3 regions of the Marinobacterium sp. MBR-111 genome follow, and region 1 is predicted to be linked to each of the others. Evidence: predicted binding sites of a transcription regulator. Region 1 holds the regulator's gene; each other region holds the start of a gene.
The links. Region 1 encodes LexA, which represses DNA repair genes until DNA is damaged. Its sites were predicted from a motif close to TACTGTNTANNTANACAGTA; they were not measured.

Region 1 (3,279 bases):
TTGTGGCGACAGCCCCAACGCTGAAAACAGCTGATCGAAGCGACCCAATGCCGTCAATGTTGCAGAGGTTATCACGGCAGCATAACAGATTTTCCAGAGGTGTTCCGAGAGGGTATCAGCCGCAGAAACAGGTGCACTTCTAAGCTCAAGGTCTTCACCAGCAGGACTCTCGATCCGATTGATCCATCGTGCAGTGGGCGAGCTGCCTTCCGGGTCCGGCCGCGCGTAGGCATGTGCCAGCCACGCTATCTGCTGCACACGCCCCAACAAACTGCCAATCTGGGGAAACCATCGCTCGGCAACTGCACGGGGGATATCGGCAATACCACCTTCCATCGCCTCCTTGAGCAAATCGAAGACCTGTTCAAGATGCTGCTGCGCTCGGTCGGCCGCCTGACCAAGGCTGAAGCAGGGCTCCAGCAGTGGGTCGGGTACCCGCCCTTGTGCAAAGCGATAGCGGTCTTTGACGTTCTCGGCAAACAGTGGCCGCAGCAGCAGCTCAAGCTGCTCAAGCGCAAGCCCCATCTCTTCAAAAGGGCGATGCAGTCGCTCTACCGGATCTGCCAATTGCACTGGTGAACCGGTCTCTGTCACCAACTGAGTCAGCTGCTTTTGTGCAGATTTCAGTAATCGACGACTGCCCTCAAGCCTTGCACCAAAAGCAAAGTGACCACTCGCCTTGTCAGCCAGGTGATGTCCCTCATCGAAGATATAGATGGTTTTTTCTGGCTCGGGCAGGATGGCTCCGCCACCAAGCGCAAGATCGGCCAGCACCAGGTCGTGGTTGGCGACAATCACGTCTGCCTCTTCCAACCGGTCACGAGCCCGGTAGAAAGGACAGGCACTGAAATTCAAACAACGGCGGTTGCTGCACTGCATGTGATCACTGGTCAATGGCCGCCAGATGGCATCATCCACTTCATCTGCAAGTGCATCGCGATCCCCGTCCCACTGACCTGAGGCATAGCTGTCCATCAACTGCTGATACAGTTGCAGCACATCATCGGGCAGCTTTTCAGCTGCCTCATCTTCATATAACGCCATCTGGCCCAGCAGGCCCTGCTGTTCAAGATGGCCTTCCACCTTGTTCAGGCAAAGGTAACGCCCTCGCCCTTTCGCGAGCCGGTAGCGCATTGGCAGGCCTGTATGCGCTTCAACTTCGGGCAGATCCTTATTGATGAGCTGTTCCTGCAGCGCCACGGTTGCCGTAGACAGCACCAACCTGCACTCCTGAGCCCGAGCCAAGGGGATGGCCGCCAACAGATAGGCGATCGTCTTGCCGGTACCGGTTCCGGCTTCAACAACACCCACGGCGGGGTGCAGATCATCCGTTTCACTGCGTGGAACAGCAGCCGCTGCAAGGGTTCGCGCCACGGCTGCGATCATCTGCTTCTGTGCCGGTCGTGCAGTCAGGCCACGACTCTTCAGGAAGCGACTGTAGGCCTCCTGGATCTCTTTTTTTTGCGCCTCGCTCAGCACGCTCAATCCTCATCCGATCTGTGTGGCGATTCTAGCAAGATACTGGATATATAAACAGAAAAATGCTTGACCCTGCTCATTCACTGTATAGAATCACAGTAACCGGATAGGGAACAGATGCCATGAAATTGACCAATCGCCAGACTGAAGTACTGGAATGCATTCGCAAACATATCGAAACAACAGGCTACCCGCCCACCCGAGCTGATATTGCACGCGAACTGGGATTCAAGTCAGCCAATGCGGCTGAAGAACACTTGAAGGCACTGGCCCGCAAAGGCGCCATCGAACTGACCAAGGGCACATCAAGAGGCATTCGCTTGCCGGAAGCCGAGCAACCGGATACCGAAGGCCTGCCCGTTATTGGTCAAGTGGCAGCAGGTGAACCCATCCTGGCACAGGAGCATGTCGAGGACCACTGCACCATCTCGGCAGACTTCTTCCGCCCCCGTGCTGACTACCTGCTGCGGGTCAAGGGGATGAGCATGAAAAACATCGGAATCATGGATGGCGACCTGCTCGCCGTACATCAAACCCGAGAGGCCCGGGACGGGCAGGTTGTGGTCGCACGGATCGGCGACGAAGTAACGGTCAAGCGCTTTAAGCGTGATGGCCGCAAAGTCTTTCTTATTGCCGAAAACGAAGACTTCAGCCCGATCGAGGTAGACCTGAGTGAACAGGAACTGATCATCGAAGGGCTGGGTGTTGGCGTTATCCGGCAAGGCAACTGACAGAGGTCACTCGCCATGTCTGCAATTCATGCAACAGCAACGAACTCGAACCCTCACAGCAAACGTGAATGCGTTGAGAGCCGGGTCACCGAGATTTTGCTGCATAACAGCTCAGTTTGCCTGCAGCCCCTACTGCTGCCCATGATCGCAGGCTTGAGTCGTGAAGACCGCTGGCTGGTCCTGATTAACCCGCCACATGATATCACCCGCAAGGCACTGGAGCAGGCCGGCGCCTGTACACGTCACATCCTGGTCTTGAATACCTGCAGTCTCGATCAAACCGAGCTGCTATGCGGACGGGCACTGGCTGCCGGCACATGCCACACGGTCATCGCCTGGTGCAGCGGTGCTGCACCATCGCTCGATCAACTCAATCAGTCAGCAAGTCAGGGGGATGCACTGGGCATTCTGGTGCGGACCTGATTACCACTCCTGCATGCCAGCACGCAGGCGTTCTATCAGTTCACGGAACGCCTGTAACCAAGCCTTGTATTCAGCCAACACATCCTTGTCTTCCGAATGGTCCGGGTTGATCTGCAATACATGAATTTCGGAAATGCTGCTGTCTACCTCGGTTTTTGCCTGGTGGTAGTCTGACGCCTGCCAGCAGGCCTCATAAGCAGACAGCATTTTGTGCAGCCAACTTCCTCTGTCCCGCTCCAACTGTTCAAGCTCAGTTACTTCGGGGGATTCCTGACCAGTCACTTCAAGCTGCTCAGACAGATCAGTGAAGCGATGGATCCGATCCACATCGAGATTGTAGTTTTCTGCAATCTCGCGCAACAGCGCCGAGTATCCACTTGCCATGAAGAACAGGATCGACTCATGATAGGACTCGATTCTGGCATGCTTGCTCCACTGTGAGGCCTCTTCCGCCTGCTCCAGCGCCTTGATATGCAAGCGCGCAAAATTCAGCTTCTGATTGGTACGAACCGCATAGATATCACTCATTACCTGTACTCCATTGAATGCGCCGACGGTCTCGGTCTCACGCTCAGCGCTTACGTCCCTGCTCTTCCTGCCAGCGCCCGTCACGGTAGAACGCTTTCCAGCCGGTTGCCTTGCCCTC
Region 2 (3,279 bases), on a different contig from region 1:
ACGCGGTTCTGGAATGGAGTAAAGAAGTCCACCTGGAATTGGTCACGCTTGCCGGTATCCTCCAGTCGTGACAGGGTGGTAAACGTCATTTTCAGTGGGGCGCCAGCACATTTGATGGCGGTATTGCTGAGGGTAAAAATGGCGCGTCCCGACCCTTTGCTGATCAGTGACTCGATCTGGATGTTGGTGGCACTGGCCGCAGCAGGGCTGGCGTAGACGCTACCGATACCCTTTTGGCCGATAAGGTCAGTACTCATGCCCTCAATATCGGTGTAGTTCAACTGGCAGCCAGTGGCGATGACCAGCAGGTCATATTCCAGTACCTGACCATTTGTCAGTTTGACCTTGCGTTGGTCTGGCATGAACTCGCTGACATCAGAAGGAATCCAGCTGACACCGGATGGCAGCCATTCAGCGGTACTGGTTGCGACCTTGTCAGTGGGCCAGAGGCCTGACGCGATCAGGGTGTAACCGGGCTGGTACAGGTGTTGTTGACGTTCACCTGCGATGGTGATTTTGGCGCCTGAAAGCGAGTTGTTGAGGCGATTGGCAATGGCGGTGCCTGCAGCTCCAGCACCAAGAATGACGATGCGTGCATTGCTGCCCTGACGAGCAAAGGCTGAGCCGAAGGGCAGAGCAGACAGAGCGGTTGCGCCTGCCCCCATCTGCAGAATTCGGCGGCGTCCGGGATTTTGAGGTACTGAAGCCTTAAAGGGGTGCATGGTTGCGCCTCCGTTATTACTTTTAATAATAAGTATATTACTTATAAAGTATACACAACGTAGCGCTTTGACAACCTGCGACATACTGTCGCAGGTCAATGCAGTATAGACGGGCAAAAAAAATCCGCTCAGGCAAGCCGGAGCGGATGGAATAACAACAAACAACAGATAAGGAAAAACACCGAAGTGTCAGGATCAGGCAGCCGTTACTGCCTCCATCCGGCGGGCAGCGTCTGCCCCGATACGGCATCCGTATACGCCAACTTCACCCTTCCAGCGCATCCAGGTCAGAAATTCTGCGGTCTGAGACAGCAGCTTCGACAGTGCGCCGGGCTCAGCCTTGTAGGGCTGATCTGCATATCCCATGGCGATCAGCTCCTGCTGGATGCGGCGATCATCATTTGGAATACCGGTGTATTGATTAAATTTCATAACAACACTCCCCAAGCTTTGTGTGTTAGACATTAGTATTATAGTGACGTCTGCTGCGCTGCACAAGAGGGTGTTATGACAAGTGAGTGAATCTTCACTGGACAGCTCTCCGGTGAGCGATATTATACTGTATATAAATACAGCATTATGGGCTAGCAGCTATGTCAGCAGTGATTATCGGTCGGGGTGGGGTGTTTCAGCCGCTGTGGATTCCTCTGCAACTGGAATCGGTCTGTGCCGGGTTTCCCTCTCCTGCGCAGGACTATGTGGAGCAGGTGCTGGATTTGAACCAATTGTGTGTCCAGCGTCCGGCCGCCACTTTTTTTGTTCGTGTTCGTGGTGACTCCATGCTTGAAGCCGGTATCTGTCCGGGGGATATTTTGGTGGTGGATCGTTCGCTGGAGGCTGTCAGTGGGGATACGGTTGTGGCCAGTCTCGACAACGATTTTACGGTCAAGGAGTTGCAACTCAAGCCTGCTCCCAGGCTACTGCCGCGCAACCGTCGCTATCCGGTCATTGAAGTGAAAGCCGAGCAGGAGTTGGAGATATTCGGTGTTGTAGTCGGTGTCGTCAGACAGATGAGGCGCGGATGAGCAAAACCTTCGCACTGGTCGACTGTAACAGCTTCTATGCCTCCTGTGAGAAGCTATTCCGGCCTGACCTTAAACATTCTCCGGTTGTGGTGTTGTCGAACAACGATGGCTGCGTGGTGGCACGTTCGCCTGAGGCCAAAGCGCTGGGAATTGGTATGGCTGTGCCGTTTTTTCAGATTCAGGCACTGGCCCGACGTTATGGGGTGGCGGTTTTCTCCTCGAATTATGCCCTGTATGCCGACATGTCAGCCCGAGTGATGAGTGTGCTTGAAGACATGGCACCGGCAGTCGAGGTTTATTCCATCGATGAGGCCTTTCTTGATCTCACTGGCGTTAATCATATTCATTGCCTTGAAACATTTGGCCAGCAAATGCGCCAACGGGTCCTGCGCTGGACGGGAATTGCCACCGGTGTTGGCATCGCACCGACCAAAACCTTGGCTAAGCTTGCCAATCATGCAGCCAAGCAGTATCCGGCCACAGGCGGAGTGGTCGATCTGAGCTGCCCCGAGCGCCAGCGACGCCTGCTGCAGCGGGTACCGGTCAGTGAGGTGTGGGGTGTTGGGCGGCGCTTGACCCGACAGCTGCAGGAGCAGGGTGTGCAAACGGCAGCTGACCTGGCGGCCATGCCGCCTCGGTTGGCACGCCAGCGCTTTTCGGTGGTGCTGGAGCGTACCATCCGAGAACTTAATGGTGAGTCCTGCCTGTCACTGGAGCAGCAGCCGGAGGTGAAGCAGCAGATTATCTGCAGCCGTTCATTCGGCCAGCGCATCAGTCAGTTTGAAGAGATGAAGCAGGCGGTCTGCACCTATGCTGCCCGTGCCGCCGAAAAGCTGCGGCAGGAAGGCCAGTTCGCCAAAGTGGTCAGTGTCTTCATCCGTACCAGCCCCTTTCGACCGGGAGAGCCCTTTTACAGCAATACAGCCACGGCCGAGCTGCCAATCCCCGATGACGACAGTCGAGTGATTATCAATCGAGCCGTCCTGCTGCTGCGTCAGATTTGGCGCGATGATCACCTCTATATGAAAGCGGGCATTATGCTGGGGGATTTTCATGCACCCGGCTGCTACCAGCCGGAGCTGTTTGATACACCGGCGGTATTCCCTGGCAGTCGAGAGCTGATGCAGGTGCTGGACCACATCAACCAAAGCGGCCGTGGGCAGGTATTTTTTGCAGGGCAGGGCATGCGCACCGGGTGGGCGATGAAGCGGGAGCGGCTGTCTCCCTCTTACACCACGCGCTGGGAGGATATACCCTGTGTACGTTAGCCAGCTGAACTGAAGGTGTTGCGTGCCATGAGTCAGACTACATCCTCTCGCGTGATCCGTGCGACTGTCCTGCACTGTTTGGCCAGTCCAGCCGAACAGGGTGAGCAAGCAATCGAGCACCTGCAGGACGGCCTGCTCTGGATCGAACAGGGAAGGATCAAAGCGCTTGGGGAGTATAAAGCGCTGCAGGCACAGCTGCCTGCGGGGCAGGTTATTGAAGATCGTCGCGGCTGCCTCCTGATACCTGGGCTGATCGATACTCAC
Region 3 (3,279 bases), on a different contig from region 1:
GATAGCTGAATGCCTTTCGGCTGATCGCATCCAGCTGCGATTCCCAGTGTGCGGTCATGTCCGGTCGGCTCAGCTCCTCCGGCAGTGCCGCGATCAGTGCCTTGCCTGCCTCGGTGGCGTGAATCTGCTTGCCCTGACGCTGTAGAAAACCGCGCTTGAACAACAATTCGATAATACCGGCACGGGTGGCCTCGGTGCCAAGGCCATCGGTATCGCGCAGCACCTTGCGCAGCTCTGCATCCTGCACAAAGCGCGCAATGCCGGTCATGGCCGCCAGCAGGCTGGCATCGGTGAACGCCTTGGGCGGCTGGGTCATTTTTTCCAGCAGCTCACCACGTTCACAGTGCAGTGACTCGCCCACCGTGAGCGCGGGCAGCTGACCTTCGTCCTCCTCCTGCGCCTCCTTGCCCATCAACGCCTTCCAGCCCGGATCGGTGATCTGACGCACCTTGGCCACAAACTGGCCACCGGCAATCTCCACCTCGACACGCCGATCGGCATAGCGACAGGGCGGGTAGAACTGCATCAGATACTGGCGCGCGATCTGGCTGTACACCTGCAGTTCGGCGCGGCTCAACCGAACCGAAGCCGCCGCCTTGCTGGTGGGGATGATCGCATGATGCGCTTCCACCTTTTTGTCGTTCCACGCCTTGGACCTGAGGCTCAGGTCGGCCTTCTGTACCGCTCCCGCCAACTCCGGCTGGGTACGGGCGATCGCCTGAGTGACACGAGGCGCTTCGGAAAAGTGTTCGGCAGGCAGGTAACGGCAGTCGGACCGAGGATAGGTGATCAGCTGATGTTTTTCATACAGTGCCTGGGCCGCATCCAGCACCTGCTGGGCATTGAGACCAAAACGTTTCGCACAGTCGATCTGCAGCGACGACAGGTTATAGGGCAGAGGCACTGCCTGCTGGCCGGTCTTGCGTTCATCCTTGGTGACCACACCTGGCTGGCCGGTAATGCGCTGCACCACGTTTTCGGCCAGCGGCTTTGACAGCACCCGCCCCTCTTCGTCCTGAAAACGGGCACAGGCTTCACTGGGTTGCCAGCGGGCGGTAAAACGCTCGCCCCGCTCGGTGAGCAGATGAGCATCCACTTCGTAATAGGGCTTGGGCACAAAGGCGGCAATCTCGGCATCACGCTGTACCACCAGCCCCAGCACCGGTGTCTGTACCCGTCCCACGGACAACACGCCGTCATAGCCGGCACTGCGACCCTTGATGGTCAGCGCCCGGGTCATGTTGATACCGAACAGCCAGTCGGCGCGGGAACGGGCTAATGCGGACACCGACAGCGGTACAAAGTCCTGATTAGGCTTAAGCCGCGCAATGGCACGGCGCACCGCCTCTGGGTTCAGGTCCGAAATCAGACAGCGCTGCATCTGTGCCCGCTTGGTAGCCGGTACCTTGAGAAAGTCGATCACTTCATCCACCAGCAGCTGCCCTTCACGATCCGGGTCACCGGCATGGACGATCTGATCCGCCTGTTTCACCAGCTTGCGCAGTACCGCCACCTGCTTGGCCACACCGCTGCGCGGCTTCAACTGCCATTCACCGGGTACGATAGGCAGATGCTCCAGCCGCCACTGTTTGTAGGCCGGATCGTAGGCATCAGGCTCGGCCTGCTCCAGCAGATGGCCGATACACCAGCTCACCACCTGATCACCGCCACAGCGGATCAGCCCTTCCTCCTTCTTCTGTGGGCCGGGCAGAACAACGGCGATGGCACGGGCAAGACTGGGTTTTTCGGCGATGTAGAGCTTCATGATATTCGGGGCATTGGCCTGGGAATGCCAAGAGTAAGAGATCAGACAACACATGTCGATAAAGACTGTATATAAGAACAGTTTATTCAGATATTAGCCTTAACCTGAGACAGAACAGCCCACTAAATAATCTATAAATCTGATCAATATGAGCTAATTTTAGTCATTTTTAATCAATCGTATGACAACTATAGTTAACTCAACCTATCAAACACGTGGAGAAACACGATGAACGTCTCACTGATCACCCGCCTGCTGAATACATCCGACAGTTTTGCTCCCCTGGCACTGCGTGTCCCGGCAGGCATTATTTTCATGGCACACGGCGCTCAGAAACTGTTCGGCGCTTTTGGTGGTTACGGTCTTGAAGGTACAGGTCAGTGGATGGCGTCCATTGGACTTGAGCCAGGGTATCTGATGGCACTGATGGCGGGTAGTGCGGAATTCTTCGGTGGTCTGGCGATTCTAATTGGTTTGCTGGTACGCCCGGCAGCAGCAGCTTTGGCCTTTGCCATGCTGGTCGCCATTTTTGCCGTGCATATCGGTAACGGACTGTTCATGTCGAACAACGGTTACGAGTTTGCTCTCTCTTTGCTGGCCATAGCCGTTTCTCTGTTAATCAGCGGTGGCGGCAACCTGTCACTCGACCGAATGCTGCACCAGCGTCAGAGCTAAGCTCTGATGTCGCTCTAGCCAGGACTTTCAATTAACCGACGTCACTGACAATCAGGAGATTTTCATGGGCTTACTGCTTGATGGCCGCTGGGTTGACCAGTGGTATGACACCGAATCCAATCAGGGTCGCTTCGTGCGGTCGGAATCACAGTTTCGTAACTGGATTGCTGCCGACGACCAGCCTGGCCCCAGTGGCGAAGACGGTTTTCAGGCAGAATCCGGCCGCTACCATTTGTATGTCTCCCTCGCCTGCCCCTGGGCACATCGCACCTTGATTTTTCGCCACCTGAAGGGACTGGAGAAAATGATCTCGGTTTCGGTGGTACACAGCTACATGGGTGACCACGGCTGGACTTTCGCAACGGAGCCGGGTGCAACCGGAGATGAACTATATGGGCTGGATTACCTCTACCAGCTCTACCTTAAAGCCGATCCGAACTACTCGGGCCGTGTCACCGTTCCGGTACTCTGGGACAAGCAGCGTCAGACCATCGTCAACAACGAGTCAGCGGAGATCATCCGCATCCTGAACTCCGCCTTTGATGAGATTGGTGCCGCCCCAGGGGATTACTACCCTCAACTGCTGCGCAGTGAGATCGACACGCTGAACAGTGAGATTTACGACCGCATCAACAACGGTGTATACAAGGCAGGGTTCGCAACCACTCAGGAAGCCTACGAACAGGCTGTTCACCCCCTGTTTGAAGCCCTGGACGCACTGGATACCCGGCTTGGCTCCCATCGCTATCTACTGGGCGACCAGATCACCGAGGCAGACTGGCGTCTGTTCACGACCTTGATTCGATTTGATGCCGTCTACCACGGTCACTTCAAGTGCA

Region 2: a site for LexA is predicted at 1,280-1,299, ahead of ABIE61_RS03625 (LexA family protein). Genes of this name have one in related genera too.
Region 3: a site for LexA is predicted at 1,829-1,848, ahead of ABIE61_RS02465 (DNA topoisomerase III). Genes of this name have one in related genera too.

The regions. Positions count from the first base shown of each region.
Region 1 covers NZ_JBEPQA010000001.1:238,898-242,176, reverse strand. Annotated here, with positions in the region: gene dinG (ATP-dependent DNA helicase DinG) at 1-1,479, opposite strand, end outside; gene lexA (transcriptional repressor LexA) at 1,602-2,210, shown strand; gene ABIE61_RS01110 (SulA-like leucine-rich domain-containing protein) at 2,226-2,633, shown strand; gene ABIE61_RS01105 (DUF6586 family protein) at 2,634-3,161, opposite strand; gene topA (type I DNA topoisomerase) at 3,205-3,279, opposite strand, start outside.
Region 2 covers NZ_JBEPQA010000003.1:204,982-208,260, forward strand. Annotated here, with positions in the region: gene ABIE61_RS03615 (FAD-dependent oxidoreductase) at 1-722, opposite strand, end outside; gene ABIE61_RS03620 (hypothetical protein) at 918-1,154, opposite strand; gene ABIE61_RS03625 (LexA family protein) at 1,316-1,747, shown strand; gene umuC (translesion error-prone DNA polymerase V subunit UmuC) at 1,744-3,015, shown strand; gene guaD (guanine deaminase) at 3,043-3,279, shown strand, end outside.
Region 3 covers NZ_JBEPQA010000002.1:172,117-175,395, forward strand. Annotated here, with positions in the region: gene ABIE61_RS02465 (DNA topoisomerase III) at 1-1,765, opposite strand, end outside; gene ABIE61_RS02470 (DoxX family protein) at 1,994-2,440, shown strand; gene ABIE61_RS02475 (glutathione S-transferase family protein) at 2,505-3,279, shown strand, end outside.